Regions from separate parts of the Shewanella scandinavica genome, predicted to be linked through region 2. Evidence: predicted binding sites of a transcription regulator. Region 2 holds the regulator's gene; each other region holds the start of a gene.
The links. Region 2 encodes sigma-54, which starts transcription at its own class of promoters, with help from an activator protein. Its sites were predicted from a motif close to GTTGGCACGNNNNTNGNNT; they were not measured.
Positions count from the first base shown of each region.

Region 1 (10,224 bases), on a different contig from region 2:
ACTCACTTTGGGGTGGGATTTTTGAGGACTATTGCTAAAATCCTGAAACTTACAGCCTATCGCTTGCGCGCATTGCTGCAAAACTTGCTGTAATTCCTGCTTGTCAGTGCTGTTAGCCAATTTCAGTTGACTCCCTTTAGGCTGCTGCACTTGTAAATAAGCGAGATAGTGATCTACCGTATCTTCCGCTTGGCGGTTACGGTCGAGCTGGTGCCAATGGGTTGTTTGTAGCAGATAGAGTTGCACAGCATTAATATCTGAAAAGGCATAGGCGCGCCAACGCCACAATCCAGGCAACTTCCCATTGAAGACACCTTTACCGAGCCACAATTGCTGTCGCTCGGTATCTAACCAAGATTGTTGCCGAACTAACGCTAGCGGCAGTACAGGGAACAACAGAAAAAATGCCACCCAACCAAGCACAAGCCGTAACACGGGCTCGGGTTGTAACCAGGCCGCCCTCGCACAAAGCAATCCAAGCACTAACAAGGCAATGGCAAAAAACCACAGTATAGGTCGGTACTGGGTACTCAACGCCTTGAGATAAAGCGCACTCTTAGGAGGTTGATTAAGTGTCACTGAACTTGTTCCTTGTTCCAAAAATTATCTCACCATCCCAAATTGACCTGTGCTAGTAACAATATGAGGCATTGATAGTTTACACAATCAACACCTAACTTATTTTTAGATCCTTTCGAGTTAAACCAACGACTGACATCAATGGAGATAACAGTTGCGATATCGCTCATACTGTAACGAAAAGCTGCAACTTTGCAGTTGCAGCTAAGGTGTTATTGACCCGCAGCGGTATCCTCACCAGTCCAGAGTCGCATGATGCGATAAGGTGGTTTGGCTGTTTCAGCTTCGCCATTAAAGGCTTTTGCTTTATGCAATTGATTCACTGAAATATATAACCAGCCCGTTTCACCAAATTGCACACTATCGGGAAAATCCAGCAATGGAGAACTGACCACTGTTGATAGCGTACCTTTGTTATCTAGCATAGATATGGCATTGTGGTTCAAATTGGTGAAGTAATGATTACCTTGTTTGGACGTTGCAGCGCCATCTGACACAGGCTTAGCTCCGACTAATTTTACAGTCGCGATAATTTTATCATTATTGCCTGTTTGTAAAGCCGCAGTCGATAACTGATACCAGTGAGTGCCATTCATTGCACCATAATAGAGTGTACTTCCATCGGCAGATAAACTGATGGGATTGACCGCGACACTAGCAACCTTGCCATTAAACAATGTTGTTTTGTTATCTATGTTCATTACTGCATCCGCTTCGGCCTGCAGCGAGCTATGACCTGAAAAACGTACGGTATGACCATCGTCGATACGCACTGCTAAGAGGCCTGGGTTGGCGATATCGGCTAAATAAATCCAACCTTTTTGTGAATCGACAACCAGATCCTGCATAAAGCTGCCTTTGGGCGCGAGTGCTTGTGGTAGGACAATTTGTTTATATAGACTGCCATCCTTAATGTTGAATCCCCAAATCCTCGTCTGACCTAATTCTAACCCCATATCTGCGGTCCAGAGGTGTCCAGCTTTGTCCTGAGCAATCCCTAATAAGGTATCAAATTGAGTCATATTGGCAGTCGAAGCTTTCTGCAAATCCATTGAAGGCCAAGCTTTGTAAGCATTGGTTTCACGATTAACTTCAATCAGTTGTATACCTGACGGCGTATCAAGTGGATGTACCGTGGCAAAAATCCGACCTTGTGCAGTGACGCTGACATTGCCAGGTCGTATTGGCAATTCAGCGACTGTTTCAAGACTTCCTACCGCTGGGGTAGCGTTTACAAAACTACTGGCAGTCAAAGAAAGCCATAATGCTGTAGTAAATAAGTGTTTCATATTCTATCTCCGCTTTTCTGTTTAAGGGCTGTAGAATAGGAGTTATTATTTACAAAAAAAATAGTGCAAAAATCGGTTCTGTTTCAATATTAATTTGATAATCAGCACTATTCCGCCGTCGGCTCACCCGCTTCGACTTGTTGCTCGTACTTGCTGAGCTTGTTGTAGAGGGTTTTTACACTGATCCCCAGTTGCTCGGCAGTGTCAGTTTTATTGCCTTGAGTGGTTTCTAATGCTTGATAAATGGCGATTTTTTCTAAGTCTTCTAAACGCATGCCCTGCGGAATAACCACTTGGTCATCGGCAGATGCCCCCATTTCACTCGCCTGTGGCAGTTGTAAGTGACTGGGTAAAATCTCTTGATCTGCCAAAATATAGGCTCGCTCAATGGCATGTTTTAATTCACGCACATTCCCTGGCCAAGGATATGCCGCAATCATCTGCGCACTGTCTTCAGCGAGGCTTTTATTCTGCTTTTCGGCCACATTACGATAGGCAAGAAAATGCTGCGCTAGCCCGAGAATATCATCGCCACGTTCCCTTAATGGCGGAACGCGGATAGGGAACTGGGCCAAACGGAAATACAAATCTTCGCGAAATTGCCCTGCCTCAATCGCCACTATGGGATCACGATTAGTTGCCGCCACAATCCGCACATTGGCATGCTGCACTTTGGCACCGCCAACGGGACGATATTCGCTATTTTCAAGCACTCTGAGTAACTTCACTTGATGCTCAATCGGCATTTCGGTGACTTCATCAAGAAATAAGGTTCCACCTTCTGCCTGCTCAAATACGCCTTTGTGATCGCGATTCGCACCAGTGAAAGCGCCTTTGACATGACCAAACAGCTCACTATCGACCAACTCAGGGCTTAATGCACCGCAGTTAATTGCAATAAAAGGCTCGTTCAATCTCGGGCTGGCAAGATGTATGGTATTGGCAACGAGCTCTTTCCCTGCGCCACTCTCACCAATAATCAGCACATTACTGTCGGTCGCAGAAACGCGACGTATCGTACGATACAGCTTGTGCATAGCTGCAGAGGAACCGACAAGCAAACCATATTGGTCTAGCTCGCTGGAAAAAGGCCGAGGCCGGATTGGTGATGAGACTAAATACTGGGCAAAATCGGCGAAGATGTCACTGATCAACGTCATATCGTAGGGTTTACGAAAATGATAACAGGCAAAATTCGACATTAACTGATCAAGATTGGGGTTCGGCTGACCGTCGGAGAGAAATATAAACTCGATATTAGACAAGGCCGTATTGTCCAGCAGCCCAAGATAATCCTCACGGCTAAGGCTAGACAGCTCAATGATGGCAACATCAATGTGGTTCGCCTCAAGCTGCTCTATCCAAGGTAAATCATCGACACTGCGTAGCTTATTAAAGTCGGCTGCGCCGGCGAGTTCAATGATAGCTTGCTCGGCGTTTACATCCTGCAGGTGATAAAAAAGTGTCAATCGAGCCATGCTATCCCACTCCCTGTGTATGAAGGGCTACTGTATGTCAGTCGTGAAATTTTAACAACAGCAACGGTAATAGTTGCCGATATTCTAAGAGGATGGCGCAAGTAACCGAGAATATCAGCCTAAAAATCAGCCTGTTAACATACCATTAAAAATGAGAACAAAATATGCATGGTAGCTGAACGAAACGCAATTAGTTAAGCCAAACCGTTAAACAGGACTGTGCCGAACACTGGCATTTGGAGGCATTCATGAAGTCTAATGTTGTGCAACATCAGACTGATATCCGCGCCGATATCAGTTTGATTGATGAAATAATAAAGCTCAATCAAGAAGGGCTAACATTCTACAATCAGGCAATGACGTACGTCGAAGACTATAACCTTAAGCGTATTTTTTCGACCAAAGCGAATATCCACCAACGAATGTTGACGCGTTTTGAACAGCTGCGCCCTCTAACTGGTGAGCCTATTCATGGTCTAAGTCATGCAATACCAGTGACTTATACTCAAGTGACCAAATTGCTGCAACAATGCCATATGGCACAAGCGATGGCCGCACTTGTCGCCATTGAACAACAAGTGTTAATCCAGATGAAACAAGCGGTAAGGCAAGCACATCAGCCACAGCTTGCCAATCAGCTCGCAGAAGGTGCCGCTTGGTTGCAAATCAGTTGCGATGGTATGAGTTCACTCAACCCCAGTTAATCCTTGTAGCTGTTAGCATCAGTGCACATCAATATGATGTCTCTGTACTAATACGGCTTGCTACTGCATACGCGAAACCTTACACACTCAACCGCACTTATTGGTGCGGTTTTTTTATGCTCTAAAGATGGCTTTGCTTACCAGCAAAAATTACATTTTGTCGGTAAAAAAGACCGACTTAGGGGAAATCGCTGAGACATGAAAATATCGAAACCATCAACTAAAAACATTAAATTCAATAACTTAATAAAACTGGCACGATTCACGCATTATCTAACATCGAGAAAACAACGGAGGATATGATTATGAAAACCACAACAGCATCAGTACTAGCGACCTTACTTGTCGGTTCAATCAGTTTAAATGTCGCAGCGGCTCAAGATTGGAAGGACGGGGCAAAGGATGCGTGGATCGATGGTAAAGCTGAAACCACTTTACTGCTCAACACTAACCTCAATTCCTTTGACATTATCACCGATGTGAAAGACGGAAACGTCACATTAACAGGTAAAGTGGAAAGCAGTGTCGATAAAGCCCTCGCCTCTGAACTGATCAAAAGTTTAGACGGGGTAAAAGATGTCGATAACCAACTCACTGTAATGAATGAGAAAGAAGGCACCAGTGACGTTGTCGCGTCGTTGACCGATTCTAAGGTTGCCACAGTCGTCAAAACCCGTTTACTGTTTTCAACCGATGTTTCTGGCACCCAGATTAATGTGGATGTCGCCAATGGTATCGTCACCTTAAAAGGTGAAGTTGCTAGCGATGCCGAACGTCAGTTAGCGCTGAAAATTGCTGAGAATACCGACGACGTGAAAAAGGTTGTCGATAAAATCAAAGTCGTAAAAAACATGTCTTAATGCAAGCAGTTAGTCTTGACTCAACGATTTGACCTAATTGGTTATAAAAGTTATTTATAACAAAGCATTACAAAAAACCAGCCTAGGCTGGTTTTTTTATGTCTATTATCAGATTTAACCAAGCTAGGTTTCTATCTCGACTAAGGAAGACTAAATTGCGAAAACAAAAATCGAAGTGGGAAAATAAAAGCTGCGCTAAAATGTGGGCTCAGCGCTGGCTTCAAAGCCAAACTGGAACTCATAAAAATGCTGACCATTTTCGATACTGATGGCCATAGTGCCCGTTAAGCCCTGCAACTCGCCCGCACCGGAATGGGGAACCACTTCTAAGATCAAACGGTTTTGTCCATCGGTCATAATGCCAAAATGTTGCAGCACGAAACTACCCTGCTTACCACACACCTTGCCAACCACTTGCTCAATCGCCACATAGCCAGCCGAGCCTTTGACTGACGTCATTGCACTGAGCATTTCACCTTGGCTACGGCCCTCAAGCTCGCCATAAAAGGTCTTATCTAAACCCATACGACCTAACGTTACGCCGCCCACACCTGTAGCATAGGTGCTATCTGGGGTGAGCTTAACATCAAATTTCCCAGTGATTTTGCTAACTTGCATGACACTCTCCTTGTCAAAACATTATGCCAAGTCTATCTACCCGAGAATACTTGCCGCTGCGGCAAGCATCACACACGGAACGAAAAATAACTTAGCACAAGCCTGCGCAGATCCATAATGCATTTACTCCCGACCCTTTGCGCACGACTACTCACTACTGAGTTATGTTAGTGATGCCAGTTTCACTGACTGTCACCTCTAAGGTTTTGACGATTTCAGGGCTTTCAGACATAGGTTGATCAGGCGCTCTATCGCGATAAGTCACGGCAATTTTGAACGGAGCTTCGAAGGGATAAACAGGTTCAATACTGTCAACCTCAATACGATCGCCCAGCATAACGCTGCCTAAATGCTTCAAGTTATTGTGTTCAAAATCGAGGCTAAACAAGCCAAGATACCAAAATGCCCCCGAACCTTGGGTCGTCACAATAAACGGTGCCACAAAGGGCATAGTCTGCATTTTAGGATCATCTTGAATTGGCGCGTTACTCTGGGTGTCGGGCTCTAAAGCGGGATCGAAATTTAACGGCGTAATGCGCAAATAATCCAGTAATACTCGGCCTTTTACCTCGCCATCTTGATAATCGCCCATCGCAAATTCCGTTTGCTTGATCTTAATAAAATGGGTCAAGGCAACCGATTTACCGCCCTCTGGTAGGGTAATTTCAAACGGGTTAGCGGTATTTAAGCTAAAGAGTTTAAGCATCACTTCCGACGCATTCGCCACCGGCTTAACCTCAAGCGGTGTCACTACTTCAACCTCATTGGCCTGTGCCTGCGTTTTTTCCTGCGCCATGGCCTCGTCGTATTGCATGACCTTACCATCTTCCATCACCATATAAATATCATCATTGGTCATGTTGAAACGGTAAATACCTGCGGCGAGTATGGCTAATATCACTAAGGTGCCCGCTAAGGTTAACTTTACAAACGTACTCATTTTCTCTCCCCAATCGCGCGCTTTGTGCGCTGCTTTTCTAACACTGATCAACTTCAAATCAATGTCGGAGCAGTATTACAGATACTGAGTTAAAGCGGAGTGGGTAAAGTGTAAAAAAGTGACGCTATTTTGAGTTTTGTCAGGCTAAGTTCAGCAACATACCCTTTACTCGGCCAATATAATGGGCCGAGTAAATACTCAGCCCAAGACTTAGCTACTTCTCGTTTTTCCACAAGGCTGGGGTTTGGTTCGGTTGCCAATTACTTTGGGAGAAATGGGCTTGTACTAAGGAATAGATTTTATCTTGATACGAGACAAAATCAGGCTGCTGATAATCATGCTGATCCTGCCAAGCGGGGGCATAGTTATCTAGCGTGTCGAAACGGTATCCTTGGCGCTGCGCCTCTTCCACAAAGCGTTTAATTTTAGGCAAGTTGATGGTCGCACCTTGACCACGGTGAGCATTCTCAAACAGGAAGTCGTGGGTCAAGATCACCACTTTACCGTCGTGCAAACCATCGCTACAGTCTAAGTTCTGCGTGCGACTGTTAAGAGGGTTCATTGTGGTGCCCGCACAGGTGTTGATCACTTGATTGATTTTATCCACCAGCTCAACCCCATCGGCCATAGATTCGGCTGGAAAAGCCACGCCCCAATCCTCTGGCCCCCAATCAAAGTCCCAACCAAATATTTTATAGTCACTCTCGGCGAGCATGTTTTGAATTTGTACCGCAACTTGCGAGCTGTTGGTAGAGGTTTCAGCGGTACAAGCAAAAGCGGGGTCCCAAGGCGGCACAGTATCAGAGGTGGCACACAAGCCGTCGCCTTGGAGTTTACTGCTCACTCGCCAGCCATTGGTATAGGGCAAACGCGCCAACTTAGTCATCTTGTTGTTGGGATAACTGGCGGCATTAGGGATAAGTTCAACCACTTTTGCTGTGTTCGTCACAAAGTAGGTAAAGTCGGTAGCCGCATCTTGATAGGATTTAACTGGCCAGAGGCCCACTTGATTGCAATAAACCGCCCCCGACTGCACACCATCGGTGCAGTTATGCAGCATATGATCGTAACTGTGGTTTGCCAGAATATGACCATCGTCTAGCAAACGTTGTAGGGCGACAGCCGCCAACGCTTCGTTTTCATCCCCTTCGCCATACATATGAAAAGCATTGATAAAGAACGTCGCCTTTATATTGGCGTCTTTTAAGGCGTCTAACAGTCCTAAGGTCGCATCAATTGGACCATCATCAAAGGTGAGGTAAATGGTTTTATCGCTGGCGTGGGCAAGACTTACGCTCGCTAAACAGAGTCCAACTGCGGCGGCTATCGATTTCAGTTTCATGATCTCATCCTATAGATAATGTTTGAGGCTAATGATTAAAAAGCAATGAGTTAATGCCCATGGTGTCTAAACTCGCACACAGTGGCGGCACTCATTCGCTCGGCATCTCTATAGTGAGTAATCCAGCCGGCGTTAGTTATACCATCCTAGCAACAAGCCATACTTTTCTACGCTAAGTCGATAAATCTCCCATCACCACTCAAGTTGAAATCACCGCCTCCCTCGCGTTAAACACAATAGAAAAATACCAATCCTAGCGTGAAAAGTACCGCATCAACAATTCGATAACAGGTAAGTTAACTGAAGAAAAAAACAACACTAAAGCACTACAGGGACGCTATAACATGTCAGAAAGTCAATTATTTAAGAGCTCTTTGCTCGCATTGTGTATCGCTAACGCCTTATTCGGGATGAGCTCAACCGCAGTCGCGGCGGAGCAACAAGAGGCAACGGCAGAAAATATGGAGGTAATCCAAGTACGCGGCATACGTCGCTCGATTGAAGCCTCATTGAATACCAAACGCTTCGCCGACTCCACGGTCGATGCCATCACCTCGGAAGACATAGGTAAGTTTCCCGATAAAAACATCGGTGATGCGCTGCAGCGAATTTCTGGGGTCACGGTCGATAGGCAATACGGCGAAGTAAGCGGCGTTACTATTCGCGGTACAGCGCCAGAGCAGAGCCGTATTTTGCTTAACGGTCAAACCGTTGCCAGCACTTCTTGGTATGACTTGGGTCCTGCCACTCGTACCTTCAATATGGAATTGTTGTCGGCTGAGCAAGTGAACGCCGTTGAAGTGCATAAAACCCCGACTGCCAGACTTGAAGAAGGTGCGCTGGGCGGCACTGTCGATCTCAAAACCCGCAAGCCCTTAGATCTCGATGCCCACACCTATCAAGTCGCTGGCGAGCTGAGCCAAAGCAGCCTGTACGATGAAACAGACCCGAGTGGCTCTTTCCTCGGAAGCTGGAAAAATGACGATGAAAAGTTCGGCATTTTAGGCGCCTATTCAGTAGAAAAAATTACCAGCGGCCGCCAAGTGCTGGAATCTCTCAGTGGTTATTATGAATACTTCGCCGCCGATCCCGCGCAAAATCAAGAATCTACCGTTGGCGCTTGGGGCATTGGCTCGCAGGCCTTTAGAGCCGAACGTGAACGGACCAGCGCCCAAGTCACACTGCAATTTGCGCCAACTGACAATACCGAGTTCACCTTAGATTACTTTAATTTTGAACTCGATATCCCCCACGTAAACCATAACTTCTTAACCGTTGGCGCGCGCGGTTCAGGCTCCACCAACGTAGTGAATAACGCCCAAGGCGGCACAGCGTCGGCAACGATTCTGCCGGCGTATGCGTCGATTATTTATAACCCTGTGGTGCGCCACGCGGTCAATATGAAATCTGACGTACTCAACTTAACCGGAAAATACGTCGGAGACAGTTTTACGGTGAGTGGCGTCATTGGCCAATCAACCTCAGATGGTGGCACCCAAGGCGGTTCATCTTCTTGGTGGATCCCAGCGACAGATCAAGGCGGTAAAATTGGCGATCCCGCCTTCCCTAACGGTCAAGGCAGTGTCGATGGTGGCTTTAGTTACGACGCCACGGGTCCCTACCAAGTGGTGCTGACGAGTTTAGATGCTAACGATGCCAGCCAATTCAAGCACGCCCAAGAGGCGAACTACGAAACCACAGTGCAAGATCATAAAGTGACCTACGCACAGACCGATTTCGAATATCAACTCGACCATGATTTTATTAACAAAATTGCGGTCGGGATTAAATACAACACCAGTGATTTCGAGCGTAATGCCTTCAACCGTAACCCCGCAGAAATCCTAGGTTTCGTGCCCAATGGCAACCTCGCTAACTGGAGCGATGGCGTGCTGTCTGGGCTACATTCCCAGAGCGGCGGCAATGTACTCGACTCCTATGCCAAGTTAGATGAAGACAAATGGTGGGCCTTTATCAGCGAGAAATACGCCAATGGCGAGTTAGTGGAAGTCGCCGATCTCGGTAACACCTTCACTGTCGAAGAGGATATGTTGGCCCTGTACGCCCAAGCGGATTTCAGCGGCGAATTCTACCGTGGTAACTTTGGCGTGCGTTATGTTAACACTGACCAAACCTCAACCGGTTTTGCCGATGGCAAGCCCTACAATGAATCCGTCAATTATGATAATTGGCTACCGAGCATCAACGTCGCCTTCGATCTGCAAGAAGATTTAATCCTACGTGCTTCGGCCTCTTCCGTGATGGCACGTAACAACTACAGCGATCTCAAACCTGGTTTAGCCATAGCGAAAAACTTTGGTACTGCGACCGGCGGTAATCCAAATTTGAAACCCTATAAGGCGAACCAAGCCGACCTTGGCATCGAATGGTACTTCACTGAATCTTCTATGTTG
Region 1 covers NZ_JAUOES010000005.1:160,634-170,857, forward strand. The annotation lists gene Q4Q50_RS05785 (hypothetical protein) at 1-579, opposite strand, end outside; gene Q4Q50_RS05790 (L-dopachrome tautomerase-related protein) at 792-1,868, opposite strand; gene Q4Q50_RS05795 (sigma-54 interaction domain-containing protein) at 1,976-3,346, opposite strand; gene Q4Q50_RS05800 (hypothetical protein) at 3,595-4,050, shown strand; gene Q4Q50_RS05805 (BON domain-containing protein) at 4,356-4,910, shown strand; gene Q4Q50_RS05810 (DUF3224 domain-containing protein) at 5,106-5,528, opposite strand; gene Q4Q50_RS05815 (hypothetical protein) at 5,683-6,468, opposite strand; gene Q4Q50_RS05820 (polysaccharide deacetylase family protein) at 6,683-7,810, opposite strand; gene Q4Q50_RS05825 (TonB-dependent receptor) at 8,155-10,224, shown strand, end outside.
Region 1: the regulator sigma-54 is predicted to act here: its motif matches at 4,302-4,320, upstream of Q4Q50_RS05805 (BON domain-containing protein).

Region 2 (10,224 bases):
GGGCGATGACTTTTTTGTCGGCCACCACATACACATAATCGGCAATACCGAGGACTTCATCCACATCATGTGACACCACAATGGAGGTCAGATTCAGCGCATCGGATAACTCACGGATCAGCTTCACTAACACGCCCATAGAGATAGGATCTTGGCCGGCAAAAGGTTCATCGTACATCACCATTTCAGGCTCAAGTGCGATGGCTCTGGCCAATGCCGCGCGGCGCTGCATACCACCGGATAATTCACTTGGCATCATCTGGGCGGCACCACGTAAACCTACGGCTTCGAGCTTCATCAGCACGATAGTGCGAATAATGTCTTCTGGCAGACCTGAATGTTCGCGCAGCGCAAAGGCCACGTTATCGAACACGTTGATGTCGGTAAACAACGCGCCGCTTTGAAACAGCATGCTCATCCGCTTACGCAGACTAAATAATTCATTGCGACTCACACCATGGATATCGTGGCCATCAAATAGCACTTGTCCGTGGTCAGGCGTTAATTGGCCGCCGATCAACTTTAACAGGGTCGTTTTGCCTATGCCGCTCGGCCCCATGATCGCCGTCACCTTGCCCCTTGGAATGGACAGGCTAATATCTTCATATATCACACGCTGACCGCGGCTAAACCCCAAATTACGGATCTCAACCAACGGCGTTTGTTCTTGAGTCATGCTTGATTCCGACATTTGCAAAAGAGGTGATCCTAGTCTTCCTAGACTGACCAATCGAAGAGCCGCAAATTGTACGTAATTGCGCTTTAACCTACAACCGAATCGACACTATCGCCCTGCGATACTTTCAATTTGCCTCATTTACAGCGAAAATGCGCCCTAAGTTTTCACTCTGCACAGGTAAAATGTTACTTAATGTTTTCAACCTAGTTGCAGAATTGGCGATATTGGCTAATTCGTTCGCACTTAGCTCGCTCTTCGTCCACTTTTAGGTGCGATGAGTCGATATACGAGTGTGAAATAGAGGCATCCAGTGCGGTAATACCCGGCGCGATACGGGATAAATCCATTGAAATAAACGACAAAGACGATGATATTGCTCAAGACCTTCGACCGCTAAACAGGTTATTGTGCATGAGTAGCTGCCGCAGCTGAACTTGACGAGTCGGATCAATCGCTCTAGCCTGCCGCAATTGTTTTGTTGTTTTAGGGAATTCACCACAACAAGACATAAGCTAAATCGTCTGAAAACAAACTAAAACTTGGCAGAAAGCCTATTACATATCATCTTTATCGCGTACCAAATTGTGCTATTCCAATCCCATCAATGGGGCGACAAAGACAATGCAAAAAGAGAGATAGACATGGTAGACAAATCACAACTGCGCCAATGGGGCTGTAAAGTTATCGACATTGAAAAGTCAGCCCTAGACAATCTTTATCAATATGTTGATTCGGCCGAATTTGCAGAAGCTTGCGAGTTGATCCTCAACTGCACAGGCAAAGTGATTGTCATGGGAATGGGCAAGTCGGGCCATATCGGCAATAAGATTTCTGCCACCCTCGCCAGCACAGGAACGCCCGCATTTTTTGTGCATCCGGGTGAAGCCAGCCACGGCGATCTCGGTGTACTAGCCGATAACGATGTGATTTTAGCGATTTCAAATTCCGGTGAGTCGAGCGAAATCCTCACCTTAATGCCCGTCATCCAACGTATGGGCGTGCCCGTTATCGCGGTAACAGGTAAACCCGAATCGAACATGGCACGCTTGTCTAAAGTGCATTTATGTATTGAAGTACCCGAAGAGGCTTGCCCACTGGGACTCGCGCCAACGTCAAGCACTACCGCGACCTTAGTGATGGGCGATGCGATTGCCATTGCGCTACTACAAGCGAAAGGCTTTACCCGTGATGACTTTGCTATGTCCCATCCTGGCGGTGCTTTAGGACGCAAGTTATTGTTAAAAGTCTGCGATGTCATGCATAGCGGTGATGACTTACCGCTCGTTAACCACGATATTTGCATCACAGAAGCCCTGTACGAAATCTCCAAAAAAGGCTTAGGCATGACGGCGATTATCGATGATCAGCGCAAGCTGGTTGGTATCTTCACCGATGGTGATTTACGCCGCGTTATCGATGCCGAAGTGAATCTACGTACTACGCCCATCGCCGATGTGATGACCCGTAACTGCGTGACCATCACCGACGGTGTGTTGGCCGCCCAAGCTCTGCAAGTGATGGACTCAAAAAACATCAACGGATTAATTGTTATCGATAAAGACCGCCATCCAATCGGCGCTCTTAACATGCTAGACATGGTTAAAGCAGGAGTCATTTAATGCCACAGCAAGGATTTTACGGCCCAATCAGTGATGATGTGTGGCAACGCGCGCAAAAGATTAAACTGTTGATCTGTGACGTCGACGGGGTGTTTTCCGACGGTCGTATTTACCTAAGCAATAGCGGCGAAGAGCTAAAAGCCTTCCACACCCGCGACGGCTATGGCGTGCGCTCGATACTCACCAGCGGTTTTAATCTTGCGGTGATTACTGGACGTCAATCCAAAATCGTTGAAAACCGTATGACGGCGCTTGGCGTAACCCATATCTACCAAGGCGTAGACAATAAGTTCGAGCCCTATGAAGCATTGCTCGCACTCTATGGCGTTACCCCAGAAGAAGTGGCGTATATCGGTGATGACATTGTCGATCTACCAGTAATGAATGTCGTCGGTTTAGCAGTCAGCGTAGCCGATGGTCATCCCTATGTTCGTCAGCACGCCCACTTTGTGACTACGCTCAATGGCGGCCACGGTGCCTTGCGTGAACTCACAGATCTATTGCTACTCAGTCAAAATAAATTCACTTCGGCCCATGGAATGAGTATATGAGTCGTGTGACACTCGCGATTATCGCTTTTTTTGGAACGGCATTAGTGCTTTATTGGCAAGTGCAGAACAAACACAGCGGTGATACCGATAACAGAGTAAAAGATCAAAATACCCCAGATTTCATCGTTGAAGATCTGCGCAGTGTTGAGTTCAATGAACAAGGGCTAGTCAATAGCCGTGTGACGGCGAAACACATGGAACATTATGATTCAACGAATCAAACTTACTTTACTCAACCTGTTTATCTTGTTTATCCAGACCAAGGTAAAGCACAATGGCAACTCAGAGCAGATCAGGGCAAGCTAAACAAGGAAACGGGCAAGGTTGTATTAGAAAACAATGTTATTATTGATGCCATTAGCCCAGAAGAACCGATCCAGACCTTGTCCACCAGTTATCTGGAACTCGATCTCAATACGATGATAATGACCTCTGACCGCACCATTTACGTCACAGGGAAAGATTTTAATATTCAAGGCCAAGGCCTTTATGCCGACCTCAACGCGCAAGAAGTGCAATTGACCAGTCAGGTAGTAGGAACATATGAAGCAAAATAACGTATTACTTGCCAGCCTAATGCTAATAATGAGCATGAGCGCCTTTGCTAAAGTCGACGACCTGAAACAGGAAGTCAAAATCAAGGCTGTGAGCCAAACGGCAGATATCAAGAACAACCAGATCATCTTCTTTGGTCCGGTTGAAGTCACCCAAGGTTCGATTAAAATCCATGCAGATCAACTGCGTGCATTTTCTGCCGAAGGTGAAAATAGCAAAATTTTAGTGGCCACTGGCAACCCTGCGACGTACAGCCAAGTATTAGACGATGGCCGTCCAGCCTCGGCGAGCGCGAAAGAAATTCGTTACGATATGGCGAGCCGCACCCTGACACTTAAAGGTCTAGCCTCGTTAGATCAAGCAGGCAGCCAAGTGACGGGTAATTTGATCCGCTACAACATCATCCAGCAAAAATTAATTGCCGAGAGTACCGGCAGTGGTGACGATCGCGTGATCACGATTATTCAGCCAGAAAGCTATCAAGATGATGCCAAACCAGACGCGCCAGCAGATAAACCTGTGAAAAAGCAGGACTCTAAATGACCCAAATCACCCTAAGAGCACAAAATCTGGCGAAGAGTTACAAGAGTCGCCAAGTGGTTAAAGACGTCAGTCTGACGGTAAAAACCGGTCAGGTCGTTGGCCTACTCGGCCCGAACGGCGCGGGTAAAACTACCACCTTTTACATGGTCGTCGGTCTGGTTAAAAGCGATAAAGGCCACATTTTTATCGACGATGATGATTTAACCGCAGATCCTATGCACCTGCGCGCCCGCAAAGGCATAGGTTACTTGCCACAGGAAGCCAGTATCTTCCGTAAACTGACCGTCCATGACAACATCATGGCCGTGCTGCAAACGCGTAAAGAATTAAAAAAAGAGCAAAGGGAAGAAGAGCTAGAACATCTGCTTGAAGAGTTCCACATCACCCACATCCGTGACAGCCAAGGCATGTCATTGTCGGGCGGTGAACGTCGCCGTGTCGAAATTGCGCGGGCGTTAGCAGCAAATCCTAAGTTCATTTTGCTCGATGAACCCTTTGCTGGTGTCGATCCGATTTCGGTTATCGACATTAAAAAGATTATCGAACAGCTCAAAAGTCGTGGCCTTGGCGTGTTGATCACAGACCACAATGTCCGTGAGACATTAGATGTGTGTGAACATGCCTATATCGTGAGTCACGGAAACTTGATTGCCGAAGGAACACCCGCAGAGATCTTAGACAATCAGCAAGTTAGGGCTGTGTACTTAGGTGAACAATTCAGGCTATAGTTAATCAAGCGGAGCCAATGCAGGTAATTTATGCCACCATTGGACTCCACTCAAGATGATAACAAGCGACCTCATCCAACAATAATAACGTAGGGATCAGCGGTAACATGAAAGCGTCACTCCAGCTCAAACTGGGTCAACAGTTAACCATGACGCCACAATTACAACAGGCCATACGTCTGTTGCAACTGTCGTCATTAGAACTGCAGCAAGAGATCCAGCAAGCCTTAGATTCTAATCCCCTTCTCGAGCTGGAAGAGGATCAATTCGACGCCACTAAAGACCCTGTAAACCAAACGCTATCCGATACGGATTTCAGTGAATCTAGCACCCTGCCGCCAGAAAAAGACAGCTCCACCATAGACACGGCAGAGTCGCTCACGAAAGAGTCCATGCCCGACGAACTCCCCATGGACACCACATGGGATGAAGTGTTCACCGCCTCCCCTAATTCTGGCCCCGGCGGCAGTCGTGAAGATGATATGCCCTTCCAAGGTGAGACCAGTGAAGGCTTGTATGAGCACTTAGAATGGCAAAAAAACCTCACACCGTTTTCTGAAACTGATTTAGCCATTGCCACCGCCATTATTGATGCCATTGACGATCAGGGCTATCTCACCCAAAGCACTGAAGAAATTCTCGAAGCGATGGGCAATCCTGAAGTTGAGCTTGACGAAGTCGAAGCCGTACTCAAGCGCATTCAACATTTTGATCCCATTGGTGTTGCCGCCCGCGATTTAAGCGAGTGCCTGCTGATCCAACTGTCGCATTTCGCCGCTGACACTCTACACCTCGAAAATGCCCGCATGTTGATCAAAGATCATTTAGATCTGATCGCCGCGCGCGATTTTAGATTGTTGATGCGTAAGACTAAATTAAAAGAGGATGAGTTAAGGGACGGCATCGCGCTTATCCAAACCCTCAATCCCCGCCCAGGTTTATTGATTACGCCCAACGATGACGAATACGTCATCCCAGATGTGTCTGTGTCGAAGAAGAATGGCCGCTGGGTGGTTGAACTTAACCCAGACTGCATGCCAAAAATCAATGTAAATCAACACTATGCATCGATGGCGCGCAGTACTAAAAACCAAGCAGATAGCCAATTTATTCGTGGCCATCTGCAAGAGGCTAAATGGTTTATCAAAAGCCTAGAAAGCCGTAACGACACTTTACTTAAAGTTGCGAATTGCATAGTGCAATATCAGCAAGGTTTCTTCGAATACGGTGAAGAAGCCATGAAACCTATGGTGCTTAACGATATTGCCGAAGCGGTAGAAATGCATGAGTCCACCATCTCACGGGTGACCACCCAAAAATACATGCATACCCCTAAGGGACTTTTTGAACTAAAATACTTCTTCTCTAGCCACGTCGGAACTGACGATGGTGGGGAGTGCTCATCCACAGCAATCAGAGCCTTCATTAAGAAACTGGTTGCAGCGGAAAACCAGAAAAAACCATTAAGCGACAGTAAGATGGCACAACTTCTGGCAGAACAAGGGATCAACGTAGCCCGCAGAACCATTGCGAAGTACCGAGAGGCTATGCTCATTCCGCCTTCTAATCAGCGTAAAAGTTTATAACCTACAGTGGATATCGGAGGACGTTTCTATGCAAATAAACCTGAGTGGACACCATGTCGAAATTACCGAATCGTTACGCGCATATGTAGAAGAAAAGTTTTCAAAACTTGAACGCCATTTCGAACAGATCAATAATGTGCACGTTGTGCTCAATGTCGAGAAAATGCAACAGATTGCCGAAGCGAGAATAAATCTTATCGGTGGTGAAGTTTTTGCAACTTCAGAGCATGCTGACATGTATGCCGCTATAGACGCCCTGATTGACAAGCTTGATCGTCAGGTTATTAAACACAAAGAGAAGTTAACAAAACACTAATAATGGAACTTTGTACCATACTGCGGCCGGAGTGCACTACCTGCGCCACTCCGGGCAGCAAGAAAAAGGTACTGGAACTCATCAGCGACTTAGTCGCTGCCCAGTACCCGACCCTCTCATCTCAAGAGATATTCGAAAGCCTAGTGGCGCGCGAAAAGATGGGGAGCACAGGTATAGGGAACGGCATCGCCATTCCACATGGTCGATTAACCGATATAGAGCAGCCCATTGCCATACTCATTAAGTGTGAAGAGCCGATAGCATTCGATGCTATCGATAAGCAACCTGTTGATATTTTATTTGCACTACTGGTGCCTGCAGACCAATGTCAGCAGCACTTAAGTACCTTGTCTTGCATGGCCGAAAAGCTGAGCGACAAGCAAATATTAAAGCAATTACGCAAGACGCATGATGAAACGGAACTCTATCAGGTAATCACTGGATGAAACTGGTCATAGTGTCGGGCCGCTCAGGCTCAGGCAAATCTGTCGCCCTAAGGGTACTCGAAGATCTCGGCTATTATTGTGTCGATAACCTTCCCTTGCCCTTAATCGGCACTTTGCTTGAGCAACTCAAAGGCAGTAACGATCTCGTCGCCATCAGTGTCGACGTGCGTAACATGCCTGAGCAGGATAAAGTCTTAGTGAAGCAACTCGCGAGCCTGCCTCCTGATACTGAGTTAACCAGCTTCTTCCTCAATTCCAGCGATAAAATTCTGCTTAAGCGTTACAGCGAGACCCGCCGTTTGCATCCTTTGTCGAAGAGCCAAGTCTCTTTGCAAGAAGCGATAAAGCTGGAAGGGAAACTGCTCGAGCCTATGTCAAAACTGGTCGATCACTACATAGATACGTCGAATCTGAATATCTATGATTTAAGCGATCAAGTGAGACAAATTCTGCTCGGCAGCGTCGATAAAGAGTTAGTGATCAACTTCGAGTCCTTTGGCTTTAAGCACGGTATGCCAACTGAAGCCGACTTTATGTTTGATGTACGCTTTCTGCCTAACCCACACTGGGAGCTGGCGCTACGTCCATTGACTGGCTTAGATGAACCCGTGGCTGAATTCTTAAATCGTCAACCACTCGTGAATAAGTTCATCTGGCAAATCGAGAATTTACTGGAAACTTGGCTGCCGCATCTCGAGCGCAACAATCGCAGTTATTTAACTGTAGCGATTGGCTGCACGGGTGGACAACACAGATCGGTTTACGTCGCAGAGCAATTGGCTAAACGCTTTAGTAACGGTAAACATAAAGTTTATGCCCGCCATCGAGAGCTGAATAATGCCAAAGCTTGAACGTCAGATCACCATCTGTAACAAACTGGGATTACATGCCCGTGCCGCCACTAAGTTGGTGGTACTGGCATCCGAGTTTGATGCGACCATCACCTTAATACAAGGCGATAAACAGGCATCGGCCGCCAGCGTGCTTGGCTTATTGATGCTTGAGACTGGCATGGGTAAAACCATTAAGCTTATCGCCGAAGGTCCAGATGCTGAGCCCGCTCTGGATGCCATTTGTGCCTTGATCGATGCTAAGTTTGACGAAGCCTGTTAGTTTCATTTCATACTCAGCGTTCCACACAGACACTCAGATTAGTACACATCACACTTAGCACTGCGTATTTGTGCAGTTCACATCTCGTTTCAAAAGCTTGGCGACACATTTGTCGCTCGACGACACGAACCATAGGCGATTACACTAGCGAGCATTACCGCTGACTCACCTTAGTCTTAGCCGCCTTAATCTATGCGTAAAACGCATGACCTATGCCAGAGCGCTCTATCTGTGACTGAAGCATAGCTATCGCGAAGTCACCGCTAAGTCTCAGCCCTGCGCCAAGTAGCGCACTCTCGAACCAATTTGCCGCACAGTGGCAGACAACTATGGAGGACAAATGCCCGTAGATAATTCAGAAAACGCTCACACCGGACATAGTCTCGACCAGTTAAACCAAGCGCTTAGCAGTGGCATGTTTGTACACGTACGTAACATGCTGCAAAAAATGGCCGCCTCAGATATCGCGCTGATCTTAGAATCCTCACCACCCAGCGCCAGACAAGTGCTGTGGCAGCTTATCGATCAAGAACAAATAGGCGACATACTCGACGAGTTAAGCGAGGAACTCAAAGATCCGCTGATCCGCAGCATGAGTCCTGAGCGAGTTGCGAAAGCGACGGCGAGTATGGACACCGACGATCTGGCCTATATTCTACGTAGTCTTCCCGATGCCGTTTACAAGCAAGTGCTGCAGTCGATGACAGAACAAAACCGCCAGCGGGTAGAACAGGCCTTATCCTATCCCGATGAGACCGCCGGCAGCTTGATGAACACAGATACCGTTACTCTAAGACCCGATGTAAATATCGATGTGGTGCTGCGCTATCTTCGCCAAAGGGGCAACCTGCCAGACACCACAGATACCTTATATGTCGTCGATAAACAGGACAAAGTGCTCGGCGGTGTCAGGCTGGCAGATCTACTGACTTGCGCGCCAAGCACCACAATTCGCAACATCATGGACCCCGATATCCAAAGTATTCCTGTGAGCATGTCCGACAGTGAAGTGGCGCAGAAATTCGAACGCAATGACTGGGTATCAGCTCCCGTCGTTGACAGCGATGGCAAGCTGCTAGGACGGATCACAATCGATGACGTGGTCGATGTTATCCGCGAAGACGCCGAGCATTCCATGATGGGGATGGCGGGGATGGATGATGACGAGGATACGTTTGGCCCAGTGCTAAAAAGTACCCTACGTCGCTCACTCTGGCTCACGATTAACTTGTTCGCTGCACTGCTCGCCTCCTCTGTCAGCAATATGTTTGAAGGCACTATCGAGCAATTTGCCACTATCGCTATCTTGATGACAATTGTCCCTAGCATGGGCGGTGTGGCCGGTAATCAAACCTTAGCGCTCGTGATCCGTGGTATTGCTTTAGGCCATATCGGCCAAAGCAACGCCCGTTGGCTTATTGGTAAAGAATTATCGATTGGCTTTCTCAATGGCTTAATGTGGTCAATTTTGGTGTTTATTGCCGTGTTGCTGTGGAAGGATGATATGGCACTGGCGGGCTTAATTGGTAGCGCCATGCTGATCAACATGACAGTGGCAGGTCTTGCAGGTGCGAGTATTCCATTGATTTTAAAACGCCTTAAAATCGATCCTGCCCTCGCGGGCGGCATGGTGCTCACCACAGTCACTGACGTGGTTGGTCTGTTCGCCTTCCTCGGATTAGCCACGCTCTACCTGATGCACTAACGCACTAATTCTTTAACGCTTTTACAGTTTGAGTTGATAACAAAAACGGCACCAAAAAGGATGCCGTTTTTTTATCTCGCTGGAAAACTAAATAAGGCTATTTTGCCGGAGGTTGAAAACCATAACGACTCAGAATCGCTTGGCCTTTTGCCGATAGAATAAACTCAGCTAACGGCTTAGCGGCATCATTGGCGCCCTGCAAAACCAATAAACCATAGTCGGCCCCCACGGCGAGTTCCTGCGGTAAGTCAATGATTTGTAGACTCGGCACTTCTTGTTTAGCCAGCACAGCATTAGTGCAGTAGGTTAAAAAGATATCCGCTTGTTTGTTTTCCATCACCCAGCCATAGGGATTGCGATCTTTAGGCGGTTTAGCACTCTCA
Region 2 covers NZ_JAUOES010000018.1:3,101-13,324, reverse strand. The annotation lists gene mlaF (phospholipid ABC transporter ATP-binding protein MlaF) at 1-676, opposite strand, end outside; gene Q4Q50_RS15090 (hypothetical protein) at 883-1,041, opposite strand; gene Q4Q50_RS15085 (KpsF/GutQ family sugar-phosphate isomerase) at 1,321-2,298, shown strand; gene kdsC (3-deoxy-manno-octulosonate-8-phosphatase KdsC) at 2,298-2,849, shown strand; gene lptC (LPS export ABC transporter periplasmic protein LptC) at 2,846-3,406, shown strand; gene lptA (lipopolysaccharide transport periplasmic protein LptA) at 3,393-3,947, shown strand; gene lptB (LPS export ABC transporter ATP-binding protein) at 3,944-4,675, shown strand; gene Q4Q50_RS15060 (RNA polymerase factor sigma-54) at 4,783-6,261, shown strand; gene hpf (ribosome hibernation promoting factor) at 6,290-6,577, shown strand; gene ptsN (PTS IIA-like nitrogen regulatory protein PtsN) at 6,580-7,023, shown strand; gene rapZ (RNase adapter RapZ) at 7,020-7,874, shown strand; gene Q4Q50_RS15040 (HPr family phosphocarrier protein) at 7,861-8,136, shown strand; gene mgtE (magnesium transporter) at 8,477-9,841, shown strand; gene Q4Q50_RS15030 (molybdate ABC transporter substrate-binding protein) at 9,939-10,224, opposite strand, start outside.

Region 3 (10,224 bases), on a different contig from region 2:
CAAATGAGTCAAATCTAACTTAGATCACCTATTTCCACTGCAGCATCCGCTAATATTCGTTCCCATGAATACTGTTCAGCACCTCATCTATGCCAAAACCCAATACCCAAATCGCCATGCAAAGCTTGATAAGCCAGATCAAAGCGACAATTCCGCTCAATTTAGCGGAAGCACAACTGTGCCAAGGACAATGTTTAGGTTGTTCGAAAAAAATGCTTGAAATGCTCGATGCAGAAATCAGCTATTGGCAATATTCAGATGCGATACCCAGCCTAAAAGATTTAAAAAACCTCGAAAAGATAGGCCAACGTACCTATAAAATCCTTAAGCGAAACCAGTTGCTGCCTTAATCGCTTGTATTTGCATTTAACTATTGATGGGGCGTTTTACTTATACGACTGAACATAAATTCATAACTGAACTGAACTGAACTGAACTGACAATATGATCCTGATAGAAATCACATTGCCAGTTTTATCTTAGCTATTGTCTATAGCCGTTAAAAATTACAACTCTATAGGCTCAACGTCTGGACTCTGCCAACCTTGCGCGAATATCTGCCAAAGAATATTCAGTTAAGAGTTCACCATCGGCAAATACGGGGACAAACTCGCAATTGTTAACATCTTGCCAGCTCGCTTGATCTTTAAGATAAAATTGCCCTTGCTCATCTTTAAACACCGCAACCAGTCCCTTAGCTGATTTTTTAGTACCGTCATCGGTTTTAGGATCTTTAAATATTTCTCTGTCTTTACCATCAACTTTCGCAAAGGTCGCTTTCACCGCGTAACCGTCGGTATCTCGGGTCACGTGTTGATAGGTAAAACTGCCAATCCCAAACACAATATTGGTTGACGCAAAACCTTTGGCCTTTAAGCCGGCACAAATGGCTTCAGCCCGCTCAATGGTGATTGAATCGCCATAAATCAGTCCGACATGGCTATCGAGTAATTTGTAACCTTTGGCAGTTGTGCTGCCCCCAAAGACATCCCACAAACACTTGATAGCGCCTTTATACTCAGGGCTCCCCACAGCTGCTTGTGGATCACCACAAATGATCTTCACCGGACAACCCGTATCAGGCCTAAACACCACTTTGCCCTCACGCGCAAGAATACGGTCTTTTAAGGCAACGGTGAACTCTGTCATCACCTGCCAAAAATCCCAAGAATCAGAAACGATACTGACAATGCCGCTAGGATAAATATCTTCAATCAGACGGCGGAACGTCTCTAATTCATTCTCCATACCACCCGCACACATCACACTGTGCTCCGTTGCGGCCACACTGCCACCGACAAGTTCATGATCACTATCGGCACGGTAATATTGCTCAAGAAAATCAATCGCGGGAATGGTATCTGTACCCGTAAAACTGAGTAAATGGGCGGCGCCGCTCATTACCGCAGCCTCTGCACCATACATGCCGCGGAAACTAAAATCATGGCCCTGCCAATCAACAAATGCGATGTCACCATCGGTTTCTAGCGCGTAAGTCTCAAATATTTTGCGGTATTGCAGCGCGGTTGTGGCACTGGTACACATACCCCACACATTCGCGGAAAGGATGGTTTCGAGGTAATTGGTCAACCAAAAGAACCGCTCATCGGTATTGTACAAAACCAAGCAAGGCACTTTTAGTGGATACACTGAGCCTTCAGGTAATGCCATGATTTTTATTGGTAAATAACCTAAATCATGCAACTCCTCAATATGCTGAGTACCGACATTATTTGGCCCGAGATAGTTATTGATACGGCGGGAGAATTGGCGAATGACCTGATCTTTGGGTTGTTGAAAGAAATCACGGTTCCAACTGTCGATCAAGAAATGCTTGATAAAATACTGCAAGCCAAAAAACACCATTTGGTCTGTATAACCACGACGGGATTTACGGGCGGTCAAGTTACTAAAAATCACTTGAGTATTATCGGGATACTGACGACGGTGGTCGACTTTGTAACCATCAATGGCGGTAACGGGATTCAAGTACATAATATTTTCCTTAATGATTCATATAACTCAAAACAGCATGGCAATCACAGAACTCGCTCGAAATATGTGCAGGGACACCTAAACTATCGGTACAAAATAATCTGTCGATGCCCACCTCGCGCAGAGCCGATTCGCTGGCCTTATCTTCATAATGTGACACGATCAAAATGACGCTTTGGGCCCCCTTTTGCTTTAACTTGATGGCAAGTTCGATAAAGGTTCTGCCACCAGCACAAATGTCATCGACGATTAAGCAGGTTTTACCCGATAAATCATCACAGAACACTTCGGTAGCGATAATATGACCATTGACCACATCACGATGTTTATCGGCCCTGATCACCGGCATTCCCTGTAACGCTTTCGCTAAGCCGAATACTTTCTTATTCGCCCCCGCATCGGGTGAGACTAACACTAGCTCACCCGATAATTGAGCTGCAATCGCGGCGACAAAGCTGTGGTTGTCAATAACTTGCACTCGGTCTAACAATGCGGCGGTGACATCGCTGTGCGGGTCAAAAATGCTGACTGAAGCATATTGCTGCTGATTAATCAGGCTGGCATAGACTTTTACCGATAAGGCCTCGCCCACATTACAGACTCTATCTTGGCGGGCGCCAGGCATATAAGGCAGTAACAGATCGATTTGCTCTGCACCGCTGCGGCGTAATGCATCGGTTAACAACAAGAGCTGCATGATGGAATGATCGCCACGATAGCCGAAGAAAAGTGTGACGCGTTTCGCTGGAGGAACCAGCAGTTGAACATGATTCTCCCCCGCGCCAAATTGAAATAAACGGTAATGAGCCTCATCACTAGCTGCGGGTAACTGATAAAAATCGGCTTGCAGTTGTTGAGCGTTAACAGTGCCTTGATACGCTTGAATGCTTTTAGATGCTTGAATACGTTGAGACATACTAACCTCCTGTCTATGGCAAGATTACCGCAATTAACGGCGCCCTTGTTGTCTACAGAACTAATAGTGTCTTAAAGACATTATTATGTAAAGTTGATTTTTAGACTATTTATGACGAAATAAAAGCCATTGATATACCTAAATCGCATATAGTGTCTTTTAGACACTATGTGCAATTTAGGTAACTGAATAGGAAAAAAGCTGTTGAGTAATATCAAAACCTAAAACATAAGCAGTTGTCATTAGCCCCATGAAAACGCGTTTCAATCTGCAACGACTTTGATCAACATTCTAAATTTCTTAAGAATCGGTACGATGCGGTATCGGGTTTCAAGCGGTATAAATTCGCAGGACGCCCCCGTTCAGTGCGCTTCAATCCGGTATCGATCAATAAATCGGCCTGTTCAACCCGCCGACGAAAAGATTTACCTTGGATAGGCTTACCCAGTAAAACTTCATGTACATGCTGCAGTTCTGGCAAGGTAAAAGGTTCAGACAGTGCAAAGCCTGGCACTAAAGAATATAAGGCTTTCTGTGTTAAGCGTTCCCGCGCTTGCTCAATTAACTGCAGATGATCAAACGCTAATAGCATCTGTAACACATCCTCTAACGGCCACCACTTAACATCACTCACTGAATCAATTTGGATTTGGCAGGCTTGATAACTCATCAAGGCGGTGTAACACACAGTCACGGACCAGCCTCTTATATCACGGCCACTATTACCCACAGTGCATAGCTGCTCAATATAAGGTGGCACTACCGCGGTTTTCTCATGCAGTTTACGTAATACGGTTTGTTCTAAGGATTGATCGCAATTTTCATCTATAAAGCCTCCTGGTAATCCCCACAAACCTAAAAAAGGATGGTTTGAACGTTGCACTAAGAGTACTTTAAGCTGCTGATCATGGTAGGTAAACAATACGGCATCCACTGTCAGTAGCTGAGCCTTGAAAGCCTTAGGATCGTAATTGGCAAGATATTCCGCTTCAGTCATGAGTATTCCCCATCATTCAATATCATAAGCTTAACTTAGGCATGACACAGCTTCAAACACATTATGTCTTAGCGTCACTAAGTAAATATCCTGCACCGTGGGCTTAGCTACTTTAGCCAAATTTACGCTGATAACGCGGCAACATAGTCTCATTCCCCAATAATCCGCCTTGATGCAAATACATCACATGACCTAATTCACTACGCTGTAAATAATCCTCAAGCACAATAAAACCTAAGGGATCGTAGAGTAATTCAAACTGAACTCCTGAGGCACAAACCCGCTGCCACATTGCATAGAATTCAGGGTAGAGTTTACCAAAGTGATATTTTTTGCCGACATTCACTATCTGTGGATGCTCAAGGGTATTTGGATTAAGCATAGAGAATTGCAAACGTAAATAATCATCGCCTCCCACCACAGCACAAGTCACGACGCGAATCGCCGTTTGCTGACGAACAAAGTACTGATTCAAAAATAACGCTGTCGTCCCCGTCCCCGACGGTAAAAAGACCGTTAAATCGACTAAATCATTCGCCTGCGCAAATTGCACTATTTCTTGCGCCAATACATTTAACCCGTATTCAGCGTAGGAACAGCGTCCGCCCTCTGGGATAAACAGTGCCGTCGGTTCATTCGCGAGCACTTGAGCCTCGATAAACTCTTGGCAACTCAATCCCACATTGTCGACTTGCGCATTAAGGTTAGGACTAGCCTTAAGATTTAACAAAACCTGATGTTCAGATTGTGCATGAGTGCACGTCTGCTTTTGCGCCATTAACACACTTAAATCGATAATATTGGCACCATTTGCTAAGGCAGCAGCATAATTGCCCGTGGGATGTTTAACTATTTGACTGGCAATATGATCAACATAAAAGTCACACTGCCAGCCTTTCATCTTGGCCAATGTTGATAGGGAATACAAAGAGTTCGCTAAGGGTGAGCCATGACCTATCACCTTGTTGATGCCGGCAAACTCATGATCTAAAAAATAACCGAATTTACGCGCTTTATTGCCGCTAAACGCTGGATGCAATAAGTCATCACGTTTTAGAAATATTTCTCGACCAGCAAAGGCAAAAATATCGACGGGGGAATTTGCAAACATCAGGCTACTCAAACGATTAAATACTCGGGCTTTTAAGCCATTTTAATGGAATGGCTAGTGTACCCTAAGAAATTAGCAATTTAGCGAAGAAGTAGTGGAAATCACAAATACAGTTTTGAACAATACCCGTAAGCAATTGATTTACTGGTGTTAAAAAATTGGCACGTTTCTCGCTTAGTCATTGACATATATTCAGTTTATCAAAGCTAACGGCATTCATTACAGCTAACGATAAAGGCTAAAAAAGTAACCTAAGGAGTTTTCAATGGCAGTATTACGCTTAATATTCAACATCGCTTGGTTTGTGCTCGGTGGATTTGTGATGGGACTCGCTTGGTGGCTCGCAGGTATCCTGTGTTTTATCAGCATTATTGGTATTCCCTTTGGCCGCGCCTGCTTTGTTATCGGCGAAATGACCTTCTGGCCATTTGGCCAAGAACAAATCAACCGTCGCCACTTGACCGGACGTGACGATTTAGGCACAGGTGCCCTAGGCATGGTGGGAAATATCATTTGGTTTTTGCTGTTTGGGATCTGGTTAGCCATAGGCCACCTGGCCCATGCCTTAGCCTGTTTTGTGACTATTATCGGTATTCCCTTTGGAATACAGCATCTTAAATTGGCGTTACTTAGCCTAACACCGATAGGTCAAACCGTCGTGGCTAAAGCCTGATCGGTAGTGAGTTACCCGTCTTAGCGCTGTTCATTGCCGATGATTTACTGTGGAGAATGGATAGCGCTTTTTCATCCCATACTGAAAATATCGCCTCGTTAAAAGCCATTTCTTCCTCCAGTAAATCGTTGCAACTGTATTGAGTATGGACATATTGAGCATGGGCAGGTTCATCATCCTCTTGAACCTCAGTTTGCGGCTTAGTCGGCGTCGCAATCGCTAACAGGTAATGTGCCAGTTTTGCAGGGGCATCAATGGCCGCATCATGGCCGCAATACGCTAATACTATCAAATCAGTGTGAAAGTGCTGCGCTAAAGCTTTACTCGATGCCATGCTCACCAACGCATCACGGTCACCGCAGAGCACACTTATTGGTACTTCCACGGTCAATGGACACTGATATTGAAAAGCCGCCCACAGTTGCCGCCAGGCATTACGGATAGTTGGCGAGGATTCGCGGCGAAATTCACTCCATTCGGCAATTAAATCGCAATCTCGCCGATGGCGAAAACTGGTTAAACGCACTATCGTCGACTCGATGGGATGTAAGGCTTTACCCCGAGCCCGCAAGCAAAACGCCTTCAATGCATTCAGTGGATTAAATCTTTGATACCAAGGCGATAAATTCGCCGCACTGCTGTTTAATACAAAAACATGCCTTATCTGCCAAGGCCGCTGGTGCGCCATTTCCAGCGCCAACATACCGCCCATAGACAAGCCGAGAAGATAAATGGCTTCTCCATTTTGCACCTGCTCATCCAATTGCTGCCACACGACATGGGCATAGTCAGCAATCTTAAGTGGGCTTAGTTCATGGGATAGCGTCCCATTACCTGGCAAATCCGGTGTCAGTACTCGCAGCCCCTTTTGTCGCAGTCGCTGATCGAAGCCATTCCAGTGGCGCTGATCACGCATTAATCCCCGCAATAACACCCAAGTTGTCATGACTGTGACTCCCCATACCAATACTGCCGCGCGCACTCAGTAAGTTCAGTCAAACGTTCAGGCGTTAACTGCTCTAACGATTGTGCGTAGGCCGCTTCCATCATAAATTGCATCAGCACTGTGTGCCTGCGTAAAATTCTGTGGTGACGATGTGTTTTCTGCGGATTGAAAAAACCTGCAAAATTAAATATTTGTCTGGGATTTTTCTTTATCCAAGCCCAGGATCCCATCTCTAATGTCAAAGGTAGAAACGGTACCTGAGCATGGGGATCGGCCACTTGATGTTGGCGATAGAGGTAATCCCAAATATCCCCATGGGTGCGATAAAACTGACTCTGGGGTGCGAGCCGATAATGGCCATGATGGGGATAACTCTGTTCAAATAATTGTTTTAGATGAAAAATATAATTGGCATTTTCGAAGGCGGTACGCGTATGGGCGTAGGGGAACCAAATATGATCACTCAAGCCAAAGCCAGAGTGAGCATCGAGGGAAATCAAACTGGTGCTGCGGCTCAGCAATTGCTGTACATAGGCAACTAAACCGACGGTTTCAAGCTCCATTCCCCCCATGCCGCGATACCATGGTAGCCGCGACGATATCCGCTGCCCTCCGACCATAAAAGAGACTTTTTCGCTGGATTCTATCGGGGCGTTACGCATCAAATCCACTTGATTACCATTACCCCGCGTTCCCATAAATAAACCAACGGGATTCACCACAGGCACAAAAGCTAACCGCACGCCCGTTAACATCTGCTGTAGGTGTTTATCCCACACCAGCCGCTGCAACAAACTGTTCAGCAATGCCAAGATGACTTGAGAGCCAATACGTTCAACCCCATGCACGCCGCCCACAAAGAGTACTGTCGGACAGGGCTTATCTCCTCCGCCCAGTTCAACACTATAGAGAGGAAAATGTTCGTGACGAAATGGGATGTCGGCAAGAATTTGATACTGCAACTTAAGATGATGAGTATCAATGAGTTGTTGCAGCGTATCTAACTCAAAGGGAAGTTTATTCATGTCACCTTAATCAAAAAATGAGAGAGCAACTCATGCCGTTAAGGTGATGCTAATAGTGAACAAAGACAGAATGATGACAAGCGGAATATCTGATGTAAATTTGAGAGGAATTGGCTGAAAATAGAGGAAAAATAAGGGGTAAAATAGAGAGCACACTAACCTAAATCATGCATTAGTCTTCACGATACAGTAGCTCTCCGATGATGGTTTCGACGTCTATTTGCGCCAAGCCTTGGTCGAAAATATCTCGCCAACGTCGGCCTTCTTCGGTATTACGAAACGCGATATAAAGCTGCTTATTCGCTAAAATTTGGCGGTTGATTTGTAGTTTTTCCGCCAGCGGCTGCAAGGGCTTTTGCTTAAGTAAATAGTGCAGCACGTTGACATCGATTACCGCCGCATCAATACGGCCTGCGGCCACTTTCTTAATATTGTGCTCATCTGAAGTCACCGCTTCAGTCGGCTGAACGCCTGTGGAAATCATGCGATCTAACGCCTGAGTATTCACATAATCTTTCACCACACCTAAGGTATAGCGATTCAGATCTTCGACATAATTCCAACTCACAGGATGGGCTTTTTGCTCCACCAGCCCCAAAGGACCGTCGCCAATCGATTTAGAAAAAACAAACTTTTCAGTCTCGAAGTAGTATTCAGGGAAATAACCCAGATAGTCAGAATTAGGCATACTGGCGAGCTTTACAGCGCGGCTCCATGGGTAAAAATCCACTTCTAATTGGTGCCCCATCACTTTAAGCGCCGCCCGCGCCACGGCAATACTCGCGCCCTGCTCGGCTAATTGCTGCCCAGAATAAGGCGGCCAAAGTAAGGATGTCAGCATTAAGGTATCCGCTTTCGCTGTGCTCAAGCCCATGGAGGAAAGGCAACACGCAAGGAGCATTGAACGCCATCGAACCATTTGGGACTCCTTAGCCTGCAGAATGGATTGACTAGTAAATCATCGACAAATTGAGCTTTAGTTTTTATCTGCCAAGATTTTTTCTCTGGTTTCAGTATAGCCATGAAGCCACTGCGGGGAAGTGAAGTTTTGTTACAATTAGGCTGACGACATAAGATGCCAATAAATGAGCAAAGGATTAGACTGAAAACTGACATACAGTTAGCACACAACTGATAGTCAGCTGACAGTACAGCTTGATTCGATTAACTCACCATAAGGCCAACTCCTATGCGCAAAGTTACCTTTTTCAATCGCGCGCCGTCCTCCCATGCAAAAGGCGCGATAACTAAAGCGGGGATCACTGTGATTGGTGCAGCTTTAACCTTGCTCGGGCTGGTCTTTTTACTCTTACCCGGCCCAGGTTTACTCTTGATTATCTTAGGATTGGCGCTGCTCAGCACACAATATGCGTGGGCAAAGCTGGCGCTGCGTCGCAGTCAGCGAAAGTTAACTCAAAGTGCGGCTTGGCTTGATGGCATGACTCGTCGACTCTTCCGTTAACTCGTTAACTTGTCGGTTAAACGACACCTATAGACTGAATAAAATTCAAGCCGCATTGCGCGGCTTGAAAGTCAAAAAAGCAGGCGAGCCAAATCACATCACTTAAGCATTAATATCTTCATATAACTCTTGATACATCAGCTCACGCATTTTGAATTTCTGAATTTTCCCCGTCACAGTCATTGGATACTGATCCACAAACTTGATGTAACGCGGTACTTTAAAGTAGGCAAACTTCTCGGTGAGGAAATGACGAATATCTTCCTCGGTAATCGCGGAGCCTGAGCGGACTTTAATCCAAGCACACACTTCCTCCCCGTATTTATCGCTTTGAACGCCAAAAACAGCCGCATCCTGCACATCTTTATGGGTGTAAAGTTTCTCTTCAATCTCACGGGGATAGATATTCTCGCCACCGCGAATGATCATATCTTTAATCCGACCCACAATTTGCACATAACCTTGCTCATCCATTTGGCCAATATCGCCAGAATGTAGCCAACCCGCACTGTCTATGGTCGCCGCTGTTTTTTCGGGATCGTTCCAATAGCACTGCATTATGCAATATCCCCGACTACAGACTTCACCGGGTTGATTAACTGGCAACACTTCACCAAATTCATCGACTATTTTCACTTCGGTATGGGGCAAAGCCCGGCCAACGGTGAGCACCCGTTTCTCAACCGGCGAATCGATTTCAGTAATATGATTGAGCGGACTGCACTCAGTCTGACCATAACCAATCAGTACTTCCTTCATATACATGAGATTTTGTACTCGGCGCATCACTTCTTCTGGGCAAGTTGCCCCCGCCATCACGCCGGTTCGTAAAGAACTCAAATCAAAACGCGTAAATTCAGGATGCTCAAGCTCGGCAATAAACATGGTCGGTACGCCATGTAAAGCGGTGCACCGCTCTTGCTCAATCACTTGCAATGTCGTCAAAGGATCGAAGGATTCGCCGGGGAACACAGCCGCTGCGCCTTTGGCTAAACAGACTAAACTGCCGAGCACCATGCCAAAACAATGGTATAAGGGCACAGGAATACAGAGTTTATCGTGGCAGGTAAACTTCATCGCCTCTGCGACTAAATAGCCA
Region 3 covers NZ_JAUOES010000023.1:34,986-45,209, reverse strand. The annotation lists gene Q4Q50_RS17485 (hypothetical protein) at 90-350, shown strand; gene Q4Q50_RS17480 (nicotinate phosphoribosyltransferase) at 523-1,995, opposite strand; gene prs (ribose-phosphate diphosphokinase) at 2,006-2,911, opposite strand; gene Q4Q50_RS17470 (NrtR DNA-binding winged helix domain-containing protein) at 3,195-3,908, opposite strand; gene Q4Q50_RS17465 (pyridoxal-phosphate dependent enzyme) at 4,021-5,019, opposite strand; gene Q4Q50_RS17460 (YccF domain-containing protein) at 5,285-5,692, shown strand; gene Q4Q50_RS17455 (alpha/beta fold hydrolase) at 5,682-6,638, opposite strand; gene Q4Q50_RS17450 (M14 family zinc carboxypeptidase) at 6,635-7,663, opposite strand; gene Q4Q50_RS17445 (substrate-binding periplasmic protein) at 7,836-8,582, opposite strand; gene Q4Q50_RS17440 (PGPGW domain-containing protein) at 8,853-9,125, shown strand; gene Q4Q50_RS17435 (AMP-binding protein) at 9,228-10,224, opposite strand, start outside.
Region 3: the regulator sigma-54 is predicted to act here: its motif matches at 5,177-5,195, upstream of Q4Q50_RS17460 (YccF domain-containing protein).